Regions from separate parts of the Bacillus spongiae genome, predicted to be linked through region 1. Evidence: a T-box and tRNA genes for the amino acid it is inferred to sense, from the RefSeq annotation. Region 1 holds a T-box; the other holds one or more tRNA genes.
What was found. The T-box of region 1 lies ahead of WAK64_RS01105 (valine--tRNA ligase). A T-box ahead of a tRNA ligase gene usually reads a tRNA of that ligase, here a tRNA-Val.
Positions count from the first base shown of each region.

Region 1 (10,722 bases):
CCCATCATCTCCATCATTTGGAGCAGATGCAATCCCTATACTCGCCGTTACTTTTACTTTTTCACGATTTCTATTTAAACTTAGACTGTTATGTATAGTAAATGGACGATTAGCAATTCCATTACGAATTTCTTCGGCTTTAATAAGCGCGTCCGACTTATTAACATCTGGCAATAGCACAACAAACTCTTCTCCACCATATCGCGCTACCGTTCCTTTGCTCCCAACAATCATCGTCAATCGAAGCGCGAGCTCACGCAATATTTCATTTCCGCTTTCATGGCCAAACGAATCATTAATTTGCTTAAAATGATCCAAATCTAAAATAATTAACGAAAGCGTTTTATGTTTACCTGCTAGTAATGCTTTAAATTCTCTATTTAACAATCCATCAAAGTAGCGATAATTATAAAGCTTCGTTAAAGCACAGCGTTCATTTTCTCGTTTTGTTTCTTCGTAATAACCAGCATTTTGAATGGCAACTCCAAAGTAGGAACATAATATATCGACAATCATTAAGTGGTATTTCTCGTATGCTTTCTGCTTTTCACTTGCAAGTAACAATACCCCTTCTACTTTTTGATTCCGAACAATTGGAACACACATCACACTTTCCACATTTTCAGGCATATACCCTTCTGCGATGACGGCCCATTCTTTTTGCTTACTGTAAATAACAGACCTTCCAGTTGCCCAAACTCGACCACTAATTCCTTCATTACGGTGATGAGGAGGAAGAGTATTTGGCATAAAGGCTCCTTTTTCCATTCTCTTCATTAATTCTAAGCGATTTTCTTTTACATTTAAGATATAACTATAATCCACTGGGACAATTTGAGTAATCCGCTGAAGAAAAACATCTAATACTTCATTTCTCTTTAATCTTTCCGTTAAATCATGACCAATTTCTACTGCTTTTTGTAAACTTTCATTCACATCCTCTGATGATCTATACATACTCAGTAAAAAGCTTACACTTGCAACTGGAAAGCCAATAAGGAAAAAGGAAATTAAACCAATTTCTTGATTTAGAAAATATAAATTTAGTCCAACAGGAAACATCGTTATCGTTGTAATGCTATCCCATACCATGTCTTCGCTAAAGAACTTTCTCTTTCTCCCAATTAAATGATGAAAGTAATACAGTAAAAACTGATTTACGATGACCCCCATTACTATATACACACAAGATGGCAAAATCAATTGAGAAAATTGTACAGAGCCTGTTACTCCCCCAAGGCCGTAATAGGTAAGTCCACTAATGATAGAAATAAAGAAGAACATTGTTGAGTTCAACGGATAGCGATATAAATCTTCTTTTTTCAACTGCAATCGCAACATTAATGGAATAATGGAAAATTGTATCAAAATAACTTCAAAAAACAATCCGTATTTTAAAAAGGCTGCAAAAGATATGGTTTGAATCATATAAACCGGTGTACCACTAATAACGATTGGAAGTAGTGCAACCACCGTTGCAAGTACAATAAATAATAAAATATCCAAGATATTTAATGTTGAAGGAGGAAAGTAAAGATAGGTTAACCAAATGCCGGTTGGTACAAGGGCTAACCATATTAACCATATGATGGTTGTTGCCTTTCTTGATACTGACAGCTTTACCGCCTCCTTACAATAATTCTTCATATTTTACCAATATTTTATCAAATTAGAAATTAATTGTCACATTAATTATTTTTATTTTCTAACAGTTTAACGATATATTCTCTTACCTCTGACAAAAAGTATAAAGATCCTGTAATGACTAACAAATCACTTGATGTCATTATACTTTGTTGTTTGACTATAAAATCTTTCCAATTTTCCGTGTACTTAACATTGTATTCGTTTGCAAAATCCGATAGCTGCTGACTGGATGGTGCTCTAGGAAAATCAAACGTTGTAAGTAAGAGTTGATCCGATATCCCCTTTAATTGATCAATCATTGACGTAATGTCTTTATCTAATAACGCTGTAAAAAGAATTGTCACTTCTTTATCTGAAAACTTTTCCTCAATTGTATTGCACAAAACCTCGACACCTTCTCTGTTATGAGCACCATCTAAAATGACCATCGGTTTTTTTATTACGACTTCCATCCGAACAGGCCAAAAAGCAGATTTAAGGCCTTCTCTAATGTGTTCGCTGCTTATATTCCAATCGTTTTTCTCATTTAATAATTCTATTCCTTTAATAGCCAATGAGGCATTTTCAACTTGGTGTCTCCCATGCATTGAAATAATTAAATTTTTTAAATCAAGAGTTTCTGAACGATAGGAGAATGCCTCTCCATTCTCTAACGAGTTTACATGTTTTGCAAAAAAATCTTTTTGTAACATAAAAAGAGGGGAAGCTTGTTTTTCACTAGTTTCTTGAATCACTCTTACTGCTTCGATTTGCTTTACAGCGGATACAACAGGGCGACGCTGTTTAATTATCCCTGCTTTTTCTTTTGCTATTTCCGATAATGTATTTCCAAGTATATGGGTATGATCAAGACCAATGGATGTAATGATAGATAATTCAGGCATTACCACGTTAGTAGAATCTAATCGGCCACCTAGGCCTACCTCAACCAATACAATATCTACCTGCTTTACAAAAGCAAAATAATAAAAACACATTGCTGTAATGATTTCAAATTCTGTCGGTATAATGTCCTCCTCTTTTTCGAGCTGGTCCACTAGTGGTTTTATTACATTCACAAGCTGGAGAATTTCATCATTATTGATTGGCTTTCCATTTACACTGATTCGCTCATTAAAGGTTTCAATATAAGGTGATGTAAAGGAACCGACTGTATAGCCTGCTTCTTGAAGAATCGACCTCATATAAGTTAGAGTGGACCCTTTTCCATTTGTCCCACCGATATGAATCGCTTTAATCTCACGTTCTGGGTAGTTAAGTTTCTTTAATAAAGCATTCATCCTTTCAAAGCCAGTTTTTATGCCAAATCTCAAACGAGAATGAATCCAATCAAGAGCATCATTATATGTTTTCAAGAAAATCAGCTTCCTTTACCATAATATAGGAAAGGACGAACCTAACATAAAGGTTCGTCCCCATTTTCTAAAAAGAGAAGAATTTTTCTGATAGAAAAACACTACAAAATGTAAGTCATGAAGCCTCTTTAGACAAGACTTCTATTTAATATTATTCGCTTTTTAGTTCTTCGATTCGAGCTTGAACGGTTGTACGCTTTTCGATATATATTTTTTCTTTTTCACGTTCTTCATCTACAACATTTTTTGGTGCCTTACTAACAAAGCGTTCGTTGTTCAGTTTCCCTTGTACACGAGCTACCTCTTTATTCCACTTTTCCAACTCTTTCTCTAAACGGGCAATTTCCTCTTCAATATTGATTAAGCCGGCGAGCGGTAAGAACAATTCAGCACCTGTCACTACTGCTGACATGGCTTTCTCCGGAGCCGTAATTGAAGAGGATATTTCCAGAACCTCCGGGTTACAGAAGCGCTCAATATACCCCGCATTTTTTTCTAATACAGCCAATACGTTTTCATCTTTTGGCTTAATCAATATGTTAATTTTTTTACTTAAAGGTGTATTTACTTCTGCGCGTATGTTACGTACAGAACGAATGATTTCTACCAATAACTTCATTTCACTTGCTGCTTGCTCGTCAGATAAATCAGCCTTCACAGTTGGCCAAGAAGCAACCGTAATCGACTCACCTTCATGAGGTAGATTTTGCCAAATTTCCTCGGTAATAAACGGCATAAATGGATGTAGCAAACGCATTGTATTATCCAAAACATAGGCCAAAATACTTCGAGTCGTTTTCTTAGCTACTTCATCTTCACCGTAAAGTGGAAGCTTGGCCATTTCAATGTACCAATCACAGAAATCATCCCAAATGAAGTTATACAGAACTCGACCAACTTCTCCAAATTCATACTTATCGGCAAGCTTCGTCACATTGTCAATCGTTTCATTTAAGCGAGTTAAGATCCATTTATCCGCTACAGATTTCTCTCCGGACAAGTCAATATCTTCGTACTTCATGCCATTCATGTTCATTAAGGCAAATCGTGAAGCATTCCAAATTTTATTAGCAAAATTCCAAATTGATTCAACCTTTTCTATACTAAAACGTAAATCTTGCCCTGGTGAAGAACCTGTTGCAAGGAAATATCGAAGCGCATCTGCCCCGTATTGATCAATGATTTCCATTGGATCAATTCCATTTCCTAGGGATTTACTCATTTTTTGCCCATCTGCAGCCCGAACTAATCCGTGTATTAGAACATCATCGAATGGACGTTTACCAGTGAACTCTAAGCCTTGGAAAATCATTCGTGAAACCCAGAAAGGAATAATATCATAGCCCGTTACCAGTACATCTGTTGGATAATAACGTTTGAAGTCTTCTTGACTTACGTCAGGCCAACCCATTGTTGAAAATGGCCATAATGCTGAAGAGAACCAAGTATCTAACACGTCTGTATCTTGTTCCCAATTTTCAATATCCGCTGGCGGGTTATGATCAACATGAACTTCCCCCGTTTCCTTATGGTACCAAGCAGGAATACGATGCCCCCACCAAAGCTGGCGAGAAATACACCAGTCGCGGATATTTTCAATCCAATGCATGTAGGTCTTTTCAAAACGATCTGGAACAAATTGTACTTTCTCTTCTGATTTCTGCAATGAAATCGCTTGTTCTGCAAGTGGTTGCATTTTAACAAACCATTGTGTTGATAAATACGGTTCTACAACAGCACCACTTCGCTCAGAGTGTCCAACCGAATGAAGATGTTCTTCGATTTTGAATAAAACACCCTCTTCTTGCAAGTCCTTTACGATTTGCTTACGACAGTCAAAACGATCCATGTTTGCATACTTTCCTGCTTTTTCATTCATCGTGCCATCTTCATTCATTACTAGAATGCGTTCTAAATCATGGCGATTTCCAATTTCAAAGTCATTTGGATCATGTGCAGGTGTAATTTTTACTGCTCCTGAACCAAATTCCATATCTACATAATCGTCGCCTACAATTGGAATTTCTCTTCCTGTAATCGGTAATATCACCGTTTTGCCAATTAAGTCTTTGTAGCGCTCATCTTTCGGATGAACGGCAACGGCTGTATCGCCCAACATTGTCTCAGGTCTCGTTGTTGCAATTTCAATAAAACCAGATCCATCAGCAAGCGGGTATTTCATATGGTAAAATGCACCTTGAACATCTTTGTAAATAACCTCAATGTCCGATAATGCTGTTTTCGTTTTTGGATCCCAGTTAATAATGTATTCTCCACGATAGATTAACTCTTTGTTATATAGCGTAACAAATACTTCCTGAACAGCATTGGAAAGTCCTTCATCTAGCGTAAAACGCTCTCGACTATAATCTAGACCTAACCCCAGCTTTTCCCATTGATTACGAATAAAGCCTGCGTATTCATCCTTCCACTTCCACGTTTCTGCAACAAACTTATCACGGCCTAAATCATAACGTGACTTCCCCTCTTCGCGTAGCTTTTCTTCTACTTTTGCTTGAGTGGCAATCCCTGCATGGTCCATTCCTGGCAGCCATAAAGCATCATACCCTTGCATTCGTTTCATTCTAGTCAAAATATCTTGGAGTGTCGTATCCCAAGCATGACCAAGATGTAGTTTTCCAGTTACGTTTGGTGGGGGAATAACGATTGTATATGGTGTTTTACTTTCTTCGCCCTTTGCTTCGAAATATTTCCCTTTTAGCCACCATTGATAGCGTCCTTTTTCAACCAAATTGGGATCGTACTTTGTTGGCATCGTCAATTCTTGATTTTCCATTTATATTTCCTCCTTCTTTTTCCACAAAAAACAAAAACTCCCATCGTCAATAAAAGGACGAGGGAGTGTGTTCGCGGTACCACCTTTTTTCTAAATAACAAATAAACATGCTATTTAGATCTTCATTGGCATAACGGTCATTTAGACCGGCTTCTACTAATTCCACCGTTTCATAGAAGCTGCTTCCGGGCGACCTTCTATTGGCTTGACTTAAGGAATGTTTCAGCAATTCATTCCTCTCTCTAAAAGCAAGTACCAATATACTCTTCCCGTTCAGAGCATTTGTGATATGTATATTTATAGTATATAAAAAACTTTCATAACGTCAATCATTATCCCTAAAAAAAATTGATTTTATACATTTTTTCTCCACTTCACGTATTTTTTCTCCGCTCATACACTAAAAAAAAGGAGGAGGAAAAGATGAGAAAAAAATACAACCCTTATCTTTTACACCCATGGCTTAAAACATTTCGAAGTATTTGTGCACAACTCATCATTCCATTTACCGTTTTCCAATTAATTAGAACATTTCTATTGCCTACCACATTTGACGTATTACTACTCTTAATCTTTGCTTTCATAGCAATAGCCATTAAATTTGAATGGATATAAGAAAAGCGGAGGAGGCCGTTCAGCGACGTATAAACTTGAGTCGCTCCGCACGAGATAAAGGAAACACGAAGAGCAAAGCGATTCGATGTTGACTTATCGTAAGGAGGAGTGCACAAGTTTACTAGGCGCTGGCCGACGGAGCTAGACAACATTAATGAACGAAGGCTAAATTCACGACGTCCTGTCGTAACGCCTTCATGACCTACTTCCTGTAGGCCTAAGCGGAGACGGGTCGCTCAGCAGCGACAGGCATTTGGCGAAGCACGCAGGAAATCCTGATTTCCGGAGGGGTTTGACAAATGACCCCGAGCTGCTACCCGGCGCAGCTAGACAACAAGAAATGCGGAGGAGGCCGTTCAGCGACGTATAAACTTGAGTCGCTCCGCACGAGATAAAGGAAACACGAATTTCGAAGAAATTCGATGTTGACTTATCGTAAGGAGGAGTGCACAAGTTTGCTAGGCGCTGGCCGACGGAGCTGGACAACAAGAAAAGCGGAGGAGGCCGTTCAGCGACGTATAAACTTGAGTCGCTCCGCACGAGATAAAGGAAACACGAAGAGCAAAGCGATTCGATGTTGACTTATCGTAAGGAGGAGTGCACAAGTTTGCTAGGCGCTGGCCGACGGAGCTAGACAACATTAAGGAACGAAGGCTAAATTCACGACGTCCTGTCGTAACGCCTTCATGACCTACTTCCTGTAGGCCTAAGCGGAGACGGGTCGCTCAGCAGCGACAGGCATTTGGCGAAGCACGCAGGAAATCCTGATTTCCGGAGGGGTTTGACAAATGACCCCGAGCTGCTACCCGGCGCAGCTAGACAACAAGAAAAGCGGAGGAGGGCGTTCAGCGACGTATAAACTTGAGTCGCTCCGCATGAGATAAAGGAAACACGAAGAGCAAAGCGAGGCGATGTTGACTTATCGTAAGGAGGAGAGGGCAAGTTTACTAGACGTTAGGCGCTGGAGCTAGACAACATTAAGGAACGAAGGCTAAATTCACGACGTCCTGTCGTAACGCCTTCATGACCTACTTCCTGTAGGCCTAAGCGGAGGCGCCTGATCAACGTCGTATAAACTTGAACCGCTCCGTATGAGATAAAGGAAACACGAAGAGCAAAGCGATTCGATGTTGACTTATCGTAAGGAGGAGTGGCCAAGTTTACTAGACGTTAGGCGGTGGAGCTAGACAACATTAAGGAACGAAGGCTAAGTTCGCGACGTCCTGTCGCAACGCCTTCATGACCTACTTCCTGTAGGCCTCCTATAAAACTTAATTAACCATAGAACAAGGGAGATTCATAAAAAGATGGCTCCCTTGTTCTATGGCTAAAATCAACAAGTTCATAGTAGATAGCTAATTTAGTTAGTCAGAAGTGGTCTCTTCTTGCTCCACAGCAGTTGCTTTTTTCTGTTGTTCCCATTCTTCCATCTTCATGACAATATACTCCGTATTTTTTAACCCCCAATATTGATGCTGAAGCTTCTTAACGTATTTTGCCTCATTCTTTTTTTCACGATGATAGTACTGCTCCAATACCCTCATGGTAAGAGAAGGGTAGGCGAGGTACCCTAAAAACAGTAAGGTTTCTTCTTCTCTATAAGGAAAATGTTGAAAATACGTTACTAACCAATCCACGCACTCATCATTCATTTTCGGGTAGGTGTGTAATGTTCTGGACAAAAATGGAATCAAGTCATGGAATGGCGAAGCTGTGCGAATTTCTTCCAAATTACTAAAGTAGCCCATTCCTCGCTCATCATATAAAAAATGTTCCGTTGACAATTTTCCGTGAATGATTACGGTACGGACCTTGTCATTTTCCTTAGTTTGCTCGTACCAGGAATCTAATTTTCTTCGTGCAAAATGAATAGATTGTGAAATCTCATTATAGTACGTACAAAATTGCAGTTCGAATGGTGACATATATACCTTTTTTTCACACCGATCTAAAAATTCTGTTAAAAATTCTCTCTGCTTATCCCATTTCTCTGTCATCATTTCATAATGCTCAGTACGCTCTTCCACATTAATCGGCTGCTCATTCGATGTAAGGTGATGAAAGCGAGCTAGTTCTCGAAAAAGCTTTTGGTGCTTTTCATATCGGTTTTCTTTTTCTTCATTGATAAGCCATGGCATCAAATAAAATAGCTCATTTTCGTCCCATACCGCATATCGTCCATCCATCGTTGGATATACGGGTACAATTCGATTATAGCCTCGCTGATATATATATTGAATGGCTCTTACAAAGTCAACACCCTTTTCTGCTGATAGTTTTTTTACAGCAAAGGTTCCTTTACTACTATATACTTTAAAAACTTTTCCAAAGGATTCCACAAAATGTGGCTCTACACCATAATTTGCTAATACTGTTGAAAGTTTTTTGAAGTGATTATTCTCCATGACACCACCCTCTTTATAGTATCCAATATTATTAGAGTGATTGAAATAAAGGAAGAGCAAGGTTTCCCCCTGCTCCCAATAGTAAGCTGTTTATTTATATGCAGGCTCATGAGGGATATATAACACTTGCCCTTCATATACATCTTGTGTAATTTCTAGACTATTTACCCTCAATAATTGCTGTACACTTATTTCATATTTCTCAGCCAAACAATCCAATGTATCTCCTTCTTGAACAATACACACCTTTAGTTTAGCGGAAGGCCCTTCATCTTTACGTGCAAAGAAATCTGTTAACGATATTGATTCATATCCATCTTTCTTTTTCTTCTTTTTTTCTACCTGCTCAACTACACTGCTTTCTTCCTCACTCTCTTCAAATTCCATTAAGGCCGATGAAGGAGAAGACTCTTCATCTTCAATATATATTGGATCAGCATGAGAACTACTTGAACTTGAGGATTCCTCCTTATCTTGAATGCCAAACACATTCGTAAACGGTGACTGTTCCTCTCTTTATTCCTCTCTTTGCTCCTCATAATGAAAAACTGGTGGTGAATCTTTCTGTTCAAATTGAACACTTACAGGGACCTCTTCATCTTGTTCTTGTTGTTTTTCCTGCCTAGCCTCTAAATAAAATGGTTGATAATCACCTTCTTGTGCTACGGTATTATCCGGTGAATTCTCTAGTTTTATTTCTACTTCTTCCTCTAGGTCTTCCATTTCAATTTGGACTTCGTCTTCAACCGCAACCCCTCGAGTAAGAGGTTCGAATACTTTTTCTTCTGTAATGTCCATGGCTTCCTCAGGTAATTCGCTATCAATTCCAGAAATCGTTAAATCTGCTGTTATTTTTAAACACGCGTTTTCTGGCACAACGTAATCAAAAGAATCTACAAATACGTCGATAGAATCTAGGTTTGTAATTCGGTTTTTAGGAATGGTTATATCAACTGGAAAACGATGAGAAAATTCACACTCACCTTGACTATTTCTCTCCACGATTGAAACGAGCTTTCCATATTTTTTTTCTTCTGACCAATCTTCATCCGTAGCATCACCATTAAAATCTCCACCAATATATTCTCCTGTTAACTCTAGATGTCCACGAATTAAAACGTATTGTTCTTGCTCTTGAAGCGTAATATGAGGGTCTAAAGAAATAGATCGTAGTTCTTCCACTTCCTGTCCTCTTTTAAACCAAACGGATTCCTCTAATGAGAACCTTAAGCAAGATGGCTGTCCTTGTATCACCAATAATCCTCCTTTCAAATCACACCCCTGGTATATCACTATCACTTTATGAAAGAAAAACTACGAATATGATACTGTTTATGCTGAAAGGAAAGAAAATCCCTATTCATTCGTAATGAATAGGGATTTTTTAATACATTGTTTATCAACGATGGGGAGAAAACTTATCCACGAATCGTTTTAAATGCTTGTTCTGCAGCATTAATGGTTTGAGCAATATCATCATCAGTATGAGCAGTTGATAAAAACAAGCCTTCAAATTGAGATGGTGGTAGAAAGACACCGTTTAATGCCATTTCACGATAATACTTGGCAAACAGCTCTAAATCAGACGTTTTTGCTTTTTCATAATTGTCCACTTCATTGTTAGTAAAGAAAATACCAATCATTGATCCTGCACGATTTATCGTGTGAGGAATTTCATATTTATCTGCTGCATCATGCAATCCTTTCTCAAGCAAGTCTGCTTTTCGAGTAAATTCCTTATAGGAATCCGGTGTTAATTGAATTAAGGTTTCATATCCTGCTGTCATCGCTAACGGATTCCCAGATAAAGTACCCGCTTGGTATATTGGTCCGCTTGGAGCTATCTGCTCCATAATTTCAGCTTTTCCGCCATACGCACCAACTGGTAAACCTCCACCAATTA
Region 1 is NZ_JBBAXC010000001.1:231,302-242,023, reverse strand. It holds gene WAK64_RS01115 (sensor domain-containing diguanylate cyclase) at 1-1,647, opposite strand, end outside; gene WAK64_RS01110 (bifunctional folylpolyglutamate synthase/dihydrofolate synthase) at 1,689-3,002, opposite strand; gene WAK64_RS01105 (valine--tRNA ligase) at 3,154-5,799, opposite strand; T-box leader at 5,850-6,085, opposite strand; gene WAK64_RS01100 (hypothetical protein) at 6,223-6,414, shown strand; gene ysxE (spore coat protein YsxE) at 7,779-8,819, opposite strand; gene WAK64_RS01090 (LysM peptidoglycan-binding domain-containing protein) at 8,910-9,308, opposite strand; gene WAK64_RS01085 (hypothetical protein) at 9,336-10,073, opposite strand; gene hemL (glutamate-1-semialdehyde 2,1-aminomutase) at 10,238-10,722, opposite strand, start outside.

Region 2 (10,722 bases), on a different contig from region 1:
AACTTTAATTAAAGATGTACTTATTGATGCATATAGACAAAAACTCTCACTAATATATGTAAGCTCTCTTTTAATTAATCTTCTTATTATTTTTATCTCTTATAATAATTTCATATGGTATTTCTTTAATGGATAACTCTTCTATTTTCAACTCAATTATTCTTTCCACATAATTTTCAATTTCCTTAACCTTCTCACCTGAGCTTTTGAACCAACTCTTATTTATGTTTGTCTTTATTATAATCTCCAATGGCAGAGGGTTGAACGAATAAGCAAACCCTCTATATTCATCGAATTTCTTATTTGTTTCTTCCTTTATTGCAGTTAATATGGGTTGCCATTCCATATCTCTTATCTCACTTTCGCTTTTCTTCTTTAATTTAACTGTATAGTTCGTATTTGTCTCTGATAATATAGCATTAGAAATGTGTGTTGCAAGTTCATCATCCCCTACAATATCTTTATCTATTCCTTTAATTATGATTTCATTCTTCGATATACCCGATAAAGAATAGGAAAGGTTATTATATCCTTTTTCCTTTAATACATCCGAAACGGCTCTTGAAACCTTATCTAATGATTCCATCAACTCATTATCCTCTTTATTTTGGGCAATATTCCTATCATCTATCCAAAACTCTATTTTAAAATCATTAAATCCTACCTCTTTTGCAGTATTAATGATAATATTTTCAATCTGAGCCTTATTGTCATCTAAAAAATCTTTATCATTAACTTGTGCGGTTAAAATACGTTCTTCATTAGAGTAACTTAACCCTACTTCTCCGAATCCATTGTCCTTTAATTCTTTTGAACTATTTGTCAATAACTTTTCTATTTTCTCTTTTTCAACTTTAGTTTCTTTCATACTTATAATTAATTCATTTTCAACTTGTTTGTCAGATTTAGCTATTTCCGAACCATCTGAGTTCCTTACAAAGAAAAAAGCCGATCCAGAAATGATTATGAATAAAACAATACCAATAACAATTTTTTTCATATATCCATACCTCCTTATTAGAATGTATGTCCAATTTTTTATTCTCATTCTTTATTCTTCTGACTATTTGTATCTTGCACTTTCGCCAGCTATTGAGTTTTCTTTTTACTTACAAACGACCTTGCCTCTTCCTTTATCTTTTATTTTTGCCTTTCCATACTTATCTGCCTGATAATAATGTGTTGTTAACTGTTCAAATTGTGCAGAATTACCCATACCCTATGTAGTCATCTTATTTTATAAAATAAAAACCTTTGAAAGGCATGTAGCCTATCAAGTTTCTATAATAGTTATCATTGCTGATATAAGGTAATTCCCAAATCAATTTTCTACAATAATATTTCTCTCGGGATATAGTTCCATCATTCTCCTTTTTCAAAAATACACTAGAATTTCACCAAATTGCTTACTGAATTTTTATTTTCAACTGAATCAGTGTAGTCTTCTAAAAAGAAGTCACCTAACGACCAAGTGTTTATAAATTGTTCAATTTGCTTTCGATCACCATTAAATTGTTCTTCAAATTCTTCTAAATTACTTTGATAAAACTCAGAAATAAAATTATGACCTTTTACTTCAATAACCTCGGGGCATAGAACACTTGAAATGGCTATAAAATCCTCTATGGTACATAGTATTTGCGGCATGATTCATAAAAGAAACCCCATTTTGAATTTTATATTCATTAAATTTTTCATTTTTTACTATACTTTTGTGTTTCAATTTATACATCCTCCTATTCATTGATTTATTCTCCATCCCTTCTGCGTTTATCATTTTTTGATACGGAAATACCCTTTTAGAATTTTGAATAATTCCACTGTCAATTTACAGTTCTTTTATCTACCCTTTAGTTTTAGATTTAATATTATTAGCCTTTTAATAATGATACTTTAACAAAACAATATCTTAATAAATTAATAATTGGTAAAAAATAGGTGTGATTTTAATCACACTTTGTTAAATTTGTTATTTATATAATAATTATCAATTCTAAGAAATTTTTAGGAGATTAAATAATGTAAGAGGAGGTCATTCAAGAGATATCATAATATTAAGCTATTTTTCACAAAATCCCTTTGTCTCCCCGTCCCTTTTGTATTAGAAGGTTCTTACAACAAGTAAAACACTACTGTTTTGTAGAAATGTAACATAGTTTATTACTAATTGACTGAATATTTAATACATAATAATAGTGCAGGGTGTATTTATCGGCAAAGAAAAAGGATGATAAATACATCATCACCCTAAAGTACAATATTATTTCAGGTCTTTTTTGCATCTAGCAAACACATAGTCTAACTCCTTTAAGACAATGATTCACCTTAGTCAAAAGTAACCATATAAAGTTTATTACTACATGCAAACGGAAAAAAAGTTTAGCAAAAGACCATAGTAAATGGTAAAAAATATCCATTCTTATCAGATTTATCTATTAAGATAAAATATCCAACCAAATTTTCACAGCTGTAATAACTATTAAAAACGCTAGAATAATTTGTAGTACTTTCGTATTAATCTTTTGCCCTGCCCTGGCTCCAAGTGGAGATGCGATTAAGCTAGCAATGACCATGATCAACGCTGGATAATACTCAACTTGTCCCGTCGTAATTTTGCCTACAGTTGTTCCGATTGAAGAAATAAATGTAATGGCTAATGATGAGGCAATCGTCATTCGAGTTGGAATCTTCAATACAACGAGCATAATCGGGACTAACAGAAAGGCACCTGCCGCTCCTACAATACCTGCACCAACACCAACTACTAACGCTAGTAAAGCTGCAACCCATTTATTAAACTTCACCTGATTAAGGGGTATATCATCAATTCCCTTTTTAGGAATAAACATCATCATAGCTGCAATGAGTGCCAAAAACCCATATATTATATTTATACCTGCTTCAGTCATTAGCTTTGACCCATACCCACCTATAAAACTACCAATTAAAATACTAGCACCCATGTATCCAATTAATTCCTTATTTAAATATCCGCCTTTTCTATAAGCCCACACACCACCAATTGTCGCAAAAAACACTTGAACAGCACTAATCCCAGCCACTTCATGTGCACTAAAAGCTGCTAACCCAAATATGGGCGGGATATATAAAAGCATGGGATATTTTATAATAGAGCCGCCAATTCCTAGCATACCGGATAAATATGAACCGAAAAAGCCAATCAAGAAAATGATTATGATAAAATTTAAGTCCATGTTTTCCCCCTCAAAGAAAAGGGAACCAAAATCGGTTCCCATATTGTATTAACCTTTTTTTATCCAAAACTTCAAAACACCGTTCTCTTCTTCATAATTTAATAATTCATGACCACCTGATAAGGCCCATGCTGTAAGATCATTTTTTGCCCCTTTATCGGTTGTATGAATTTCCAGTATTTGACCCGCTTCAAGTTGAGCAATACTCATCTTCGTTTTTACAAGTGGCATCGGACATGCCAACCCTTTTGCATCTAACACTTTTGCTGTTTTCATAATTTTTTACCTCTTTCCTATAAAGTTATCGTACCGCACATCGATTTGGCCCAATCTCCATCTCCCGTTGCTTTTCTTCATTAGGGTTCCTTTTCCCCATATTCGTTTCCCGTATTTCTTGATAAGCATTTGGCTGTGGCGGCAAGTTTTCCGTTACTAACTTTCTAAATTCATTTTCATCTTGAACGTTTAATCCATGATTTGATGCATATAGTACTCCGAGTTTTTCAGAAACACTTCCATCTTCATTTAGTTCATCGATTACCATAAAATGTGCAGGCAGAACGATTAACTCGTCAGATAAATTCCTGAAACGTACATATAGACTCTCTCTTAAATCTTCAACCCAGTCCTCTGCCATACCAGCCAAATCTGGTCTTCCAATGGAATCGATAAATAATATATCTCCTGATAGTAAGAATTTTTCATCCACAACAAAAGAGGTTGATCCAATTGTATGACCTGGAGAGTATAAGGAATGAATGGACATGGCTGTATGACCAATTGCCATCCTTAGTCCATCCTTTAAAGGTTGATAATTAAATGTTACTTCACCGGCATCCTTTGGAGGCAACCAGTATGTTGCCCCTGTCTTTTCAGCCATCATTCTTCCACCAGAGATGTGATCTGCATGTAAGTGGGTATCCAAGACGTGCGTAATTTTAACTCCTTTTCTTTCGGCAAAATCTAAATAAGTATTTACCATCCTTGTTGAATCAATTATCGCTGCCTCACCATTTGAAATGACCATATAAGAGAGACAGCCCTTTCCGATTCGAACAAACTGATAAATTTCACCCCCATCTGTTAAATCTGCTATTTTAATTGGTTCCAAATGTTCACTCCAAGCCTTCATTCCTCCTTTTAAATAGGATACTGAATGACCTGCATCAGAAAGCATTTCGGCTATCAAAATAGAAGAACCCTCTTTTGCACATACGACTATAACTTGTTTATCCGTTGGAATCTTTTCAATAACTTCTTCCACACCATCAAGTAAGTCAAAATAAGGAATATTTAAATAATCAAAGTTTTTCCCTTCAATTTTCCAATCCTCAAAAGCAATTTCATTTCGAACATCTAAAATAAATAATTCTTCATTGTTTATTATTTTTTCTGTTACTTTTTTTGCATCCATTACCTTTACCGTCATTCTTTTTACCCCCTTAGGTATATTTTATTATAAAAAAATATAGTAAACTCCGATTTCAATCCCGCTTGTTAGGAATGGATTGAAACATAATCTTTATCCTTATATCGTTTACGAATATTGATTCTTCATTTGCATCGATATTTTCTGTTATAAAAGTATAGAATAGCAGTGTAATACCTCTATCCTCATTCTTTATAATAACTAACTGTTTCTCCTGACCACTGTTTCATACCCGGTAAAACATTACTAACATTCGTAAATCCGTATTCTGCTAATTTTTGTGCAGCAAGGTCACTACGGACACCTGTATGGCACACGACATATATCTCATCATCTTTGTTTAAATCACTTATACGACTTGCTAATTCCCCTAAAGGTATCGACAAAGCATTTGGGATATGATTAAATGCATACTCAGCTGCTTCCCTTACATCAAGGAGAATAATTTTTTCCCCTTCTTTTAATTTCTTCTCCAATACTTCATTATTCGTTACATTTGGATGTTTCTTTTCACTAATCTCCTCATTAGAAGACTTTCTTAAATAATGTTTAATCACATTTCCTTCTTCAAGAGTACCTAAATGTTGGTGACCAGTGCTGTTACACCACGCTTTAATGTCCGCTATTGAACCTCTATCTGTTGCTTGAACTTCTAAAACTAAACCGGGTGCTAGATTATTTATTGCCTTCTTCGTTTTCACAATCGGCATGGGGCATGATAATCCTTTTGCGTCTAGTGTTACATTTACTTTAATGTTTCTCATCTTATAGCCTCCTATCTCAAATACCTACAAGGGTATTAATTAAGCTAAAATTTTTTATTCCATTTCCCCTGTCCAAGAAAGCATTCCACCTTCCATGTTAACCACATTAAACCCCTGACTTGTCAAAAAGTTTACTGCACGACTACTTCTCCCACCTGATTGACAAACAATCACGTACTCTTTAGATTTATCTAGTTCGTGCATTCGAAATTCAATTAGCCCCAATGGAATATTTTCAGAGCCTGGAATCCTTCCCATTGCTACTTCATGTGCTTCACGTACATCTATGATATTTACGACCTTTCCTTGATTAACTAATAATTCTACTTCCATTGCTGTCTTCTCCTTCATCACACACCCTCCTTCCTTCTTTAAATAGAAATATGTTTTATGCCTAGATGAATCCAATCATGTTAAATAAATAAATTTACATTTCCGTTTTCAGCATCTGCCAAATACGCTCCAACACCAGCATATTCAATTTTGTCCAATAACTCTTCTTGTTGTAAACCTAACAAGTCCATCGTCATTGTACAGGCAACTAATTTAACTCCTTGATCCTTTGCCATATCGATTAACTGAGGGAGGGGCATCGAATTATGCTTTTTCATCACAGCTTTAATCATCTTTGGACCAAAACCTAAATAATTCATCTTTGTCAGTCCCATTTTATCAGCCCCTCGTGGCATCATTTTACTAAACATTTTTTCCATAAAACCTTTTTCTAACTGAACTTTTTCATCCTTACGTAATGCATTTAATCCCCAAAAAGTATGGAAAATGGTCACCTCGTGATTATAAGCAGCCGCTCCATTTGCAATGATGTAAGCCGCCATTACTTTGTCATATTCTCCACTAAATAATACGATGGTTGTTTGTTTCTTTTCTGTCATGTGAACCTCCTTATGATAAAATTATGTTTATACCCTATTAGGTATATTGTTTTTTAAAAAAATTTACTTTATACAATAACCCCAACAAATTTGGAAAGCTATTTATTAATAAGCGGCTTATACAATGTTTTTTAATTAACACCACCTCTTTAATACCCCTACGGGTATATTACTAAATAAAAAAAAGAGTGTCAACCCTTTTTTATCTACTTTTCACAAGAAGGTTGACAGCTTCTTTAATTAATTCATCCGCATCCTCCCCATTTTTTTCCGCCTCTACAACACATTCTACTAGGTTTGAGCTTACAATCACCCCTACGGTTCGATCAACAGCAGAGCGAACAGCTGACAATTGAGTTATTACTTCTTTGCATTCTTTGTTTTCGTCCATCATTTTTAAAACGCCTCTAAGCTGCCCCTCTATTCGTTTTAATCTATTTTTAATTTGATCATCGTATTCCATAGAAATTCTCCTATCTACTATAATTTAGAAAACACTATCTAATAGGAATTATTTTATACCCTACTTGGTATAGTGTCAACTAAACAGAAATAGATGTATTAAGGCCTTTATGAACAATTTAGTTAATAGAGTCTATTTTAGAGAACATTCAAAAACGATGTTTGTAAAGAGAAAAGAAAAACACGATTACAATAGATATTTCTCTTTTCTTCAACGAGCATCCTTTCCATTGTGAGAAAGGAATGTACATTTCTCCTGCTTTTATCTAGGTTTGTTTCAGGATTTTTTCGTTTTATTTCCGAACACAGAAGAATACGTTTTCCAGCCACCATCTATATTTTTAACATGATAGCCATGATTCCTTAAGATACAGCTTGCTAGATATCCTCTTAACCCAACTTGACAGCTGACGTAAATCGTTTCTTCTTTTGGGAGCTCTTCTAATCTAGCTCTTAAATCGTTTAATGGAATATGAATGGAACCTTCAATAAAGCCTAATTCACGTTCTTTTTGTTCGCGTACGTCAATCAATACTCCTCCATTTTCCATATACTTTTCAACTTCATACCACTGAATATGCTCTAATTCTCCGTTCATAATATTGGAGGCAACATAACCAGCCATGTTTACTGGGTCCTTTGCAGAAGAATAGGGTGGGGCATATGATAATTCTAAATTCGTTAAGTCCTCTACCGTTAACCCTCCCTTTATCGCAGTAGAAATAACATCTATTCGTTTATCAACCCCCTCTTCTCCAATTGCTTGCGCTCCATAAATACTGCCCGTTTCTTTATCAAAAATCAATTTGAGGGATAGGGCTTTGGCGCCTGGATAATATCCAGCATGAGAGCTTGGATGTATATGAATAACTTCATGAGGTATCTTTAAACGATTTAACTTTTTTTCATTATTTCCTGTAGCAGCAACCGTTAAGTCAAACACCTTGGCTATAGAAGTTCCAAGAGTCCCGTGATATTTTTCTTCTTTTCCAAGAATATTATTTGCTGCAATACGTCCTTGTCTATTAGCGGGACCTGCTAAAGGAACCATAAATTTTTGTCCATTAATATAATCCTCAACCTCTACTACATCCCCTACAGCATAAATATCCTCATTTGAGGTTTGAAGAAATTCGTTTACGATAATGCCTCCACGCTCTCCCAATTCCAACTTTGCTGTTTTAGCTAATTCATTTTCCGGTTGTACACCAATGGAAAGGATCGTAAAATCTGTTTCAACTTCAGTTCCATCAGCAAGAACGATTTTTTTTCCATTATCAATAAAAGATTTTACACTATTTTCTAGTATTACTTTCACTCCATGTTCTTTTAAATGAGTGTGTAAAACAGCCGCCATTTCGTAATCAATTGGTGCCATTACTTGCTTTCCCATTTCAATAATGGTTACTTCCAACCCTTTATTTACTAGGTTCTCGGCCATCTCAATTCCAATAAATCCACCGCCAATCACAACTGCTTTCTTCGGGTTTTTATGATCAACATAGCTCTTTATTTTATCTGTATCGGGTATATTTCTTAGTGTAAACAAAGTTTCATTCTCGTCCAATCCAGTAATGTCCGGTACTATCGGTCTTGCACCTGGAGATAACAAGAGCTTGTCATATGGTTCTTCATAAACCTCTCCTGAATGCAAATTTTTAATGGTTACGCTCTTATTCTCAGGGTTTATTTGCACCACTTCACTAAAAGTGCGAATATCTAAATTAAATCGGTTGGCCATCCCTTTTACGGTTTGGACGACTAATTTACTTCGTTCCTTAATTTTTTCACCAATATAATAGGGTAATCCACAGTTTGCAAATGAAATGTGTTCCCCTCGTTCAACGAGGACAATATCCAATTCTTCATTCAGTCTTCTTAACCTTGCTGCTGCAGTCGCACCTCCTGCAACTCCTCCTATAATAATTACTTTCTTCGTCATAACCATCCCTCCATCTACTTTCTTCTCAATATTGGTTGTTTTGAATTGAGCATTCTATTACTCACATTAAAAAAATAGCAGCGCCTTTTTCAGATTTTCATTATTTGACCATTTCCTAAAACCAATACCCGTATAGGTATAATAAAACAAAACTTAAAGCCTTGGAAGGACTTTTTTAACCATTCACATTTTGTTCATACCTTATTGAACATATAGTGAATTCGATGTAAGAAAGTAATCACTTAACAAAGTTAAGAATACAGCTAGTCATAGGTTTTATTTCCAATAAAAAAGCCAGAATTCCTTGTCAATCAAGGACCTTCTGGCTTTTAAGGATGATCTGAGAGGGATTCGAACCCCCGACCCCTTCCCTGTCAAGGAAGTATTCTCCCGCTGAACTATCAGATCATATATGTATATTAATTATTATATTTATTTTTACCCTATTGTCAATATTTTTTTTCATTTTGAATAAAGAACGAGTGTTCGCATATAATGATACTATAAGGACGGAGGTGCTATTCCTTTGAAGAATTTAAACTGGTCTTTAGACCATAATGTTCCAATTGAAGTCATATATCTTTCCAAAATCGGTCTTTGTACAAAACGAAAAATTGTGGTTCTTTCTATCCATTCTACTTATATAACAGCATATTGTTTGCTAAGAAAGCAAATAAGGACATTTTCTTTAGACAACATTTTAGCCACTCAAATAATAAACTCTTCTCTTAAAAATTCTTCTTAAATGCTACTATTTCATATAAATTTTCCAATAAAAAAAACCTCTAGACTGTGTCTAGAGGTTACCATTTATGCATTAGCTAGCTTTCGGTCACCCTTCTCTCTCGTCATGTATTGAATAACAAATATGATGACAAAAATAGCTAGACCAATAAAGTCTGTTGTGATTTGTGGGTAGATCAGTAATAATCCCCCAATCACTGAAATAATTCGTTCAATCCAATTCAGTTTTCGATACCAGAAACCAATCATTCCAGCACCTATCGCAATCATTCCTGTTACTGCTGTAAAGATAATCCATAGTAGCTCAGATGCTGTTGTGTCTATCATCAACAATTCTGGTGATAGAACAAACATATAAGGAATAATGAAGGCGGCAATCGCCAATTTAGCTGCATTGAACCCCGTTCGTATCGGTTCACCGCCGGAAACTCCCGATGCCGCAAAGGCAGCCAAAGCAACTGGTGGTGTAATATCTGCAATAATACCGAAATAAAATACAAATAAATGAGCAGCCAATTCTGGAGCACCTAATAATATAATGGCTGGTGCTGCAATGGTAGATGTGATAACATAGTTGGCTGTTGTTGGTGAACCCATTCCTAAAATGATGGAAGCTATCATCGTAAAGAATAACGTCAACAGTAATTTAGTGTCTGCTGTATTCGCTAAACTTGCTGCAAGATCGACTAAACCATTAGCTAGCTTTAGGCCAAGCCCTGTTTTCGTTACTACTCCGACAATAATTCCAGCACAGGCCGTTGCAGCTGCAACGGCTAAAGCCGTACGAGCCCCATCAACTAGTGCTTCAATTCCTTTTTTCAGTCCAATTCGCGTGTCTTTCCGAATCGCACTGACAACAATCGTTGATACAATAGACCAAAGTGCAGCTCTCATGACACTCATTCCGCTGACTAATAACACAACCACTGTTAAGATTGGAATCAGTAAATAAATCTTCTTAAATACTTCCTTTTTATTAGGCATCTCATCATCTGTTAAGCCTCTCAGTCCAATTCGCTTAGCTTCAAAGTGAGTCATAATCCAAATCCCAGTAAAATAAAGCAAAGCTGGGATTGCTGCTGCTTTAGCGATTTCCCAATAGGTCACTCCACCGATAAACTCTACCATTAAAAATGCGGCGGCTCCCATAATTGGTGGCATTAACTGGCCCCCTGTAGAGGCAGCAGCTTCTACCCCGCCAGCAAACTCTTTCTTGTAACCAAGCTTCTTCATCATTGGAATCGTAAAGGAACCGGATGTTACAACGTTTGCA
Region 2 is NZ_JBBAXC010000003.1:312,834-323,555, reverse strand. It holds gene WAK64_RS05840 (hypothetical protein) at 71-1,000, opposite strand; gene WAK64_RS05835 (hypothetical protein) at 1,387-1,647, opposite strand; gene WAK64_RS05830 (sulfite exporter TauE/SafE family protein) at 2,436-3,215, opposite strand; gene WAK64_RS05825 (sulfurtransferase TusA family protein) at 3,264-3,491, opposite strand; gene WAK64_RS05820 (MBL fold metallo-hydrolase) at 3,517-4,644, opposite strand; gene WAK64_RS05815 (sulfurtransferase TusA family protein) at 4,830-5,408, opposite strand; gene WAK64_RS05810 (rhodanese-like domain-containing protein) at 5,463-5,759, opposite strand; gene WAK64_RS05805 (DsrE/DsrF/DrsH-like family protein) at 5,822-6,301, opposite strand; gene WAK64_RS05800 (metal-sensitive transcriptional regulator) at 6,504-6,764, opposite strand; gene WAK64_RS05795 (FAD-dependent oxidoreductase) at 7,041-8,705, opposite strand; tRNA gene WAK64_RS05790 (tRNA-Val) at 9,042-9,113, opposite strand; gene WAK64_RS22555 (WYL domain-containing protein) at 9,322-9,450, shown strand; gene WAK64_RS05785 (TRAP transporter permease) at 9,516-10,722, opposite strand, start outside.
Region 2: it has a tRNA-Val gene. The T-box ahead of WAK64_RS01105 (valine--tRNA ligase) is inferred to sense a tRNA for this amino acid. The anticodon was not compared.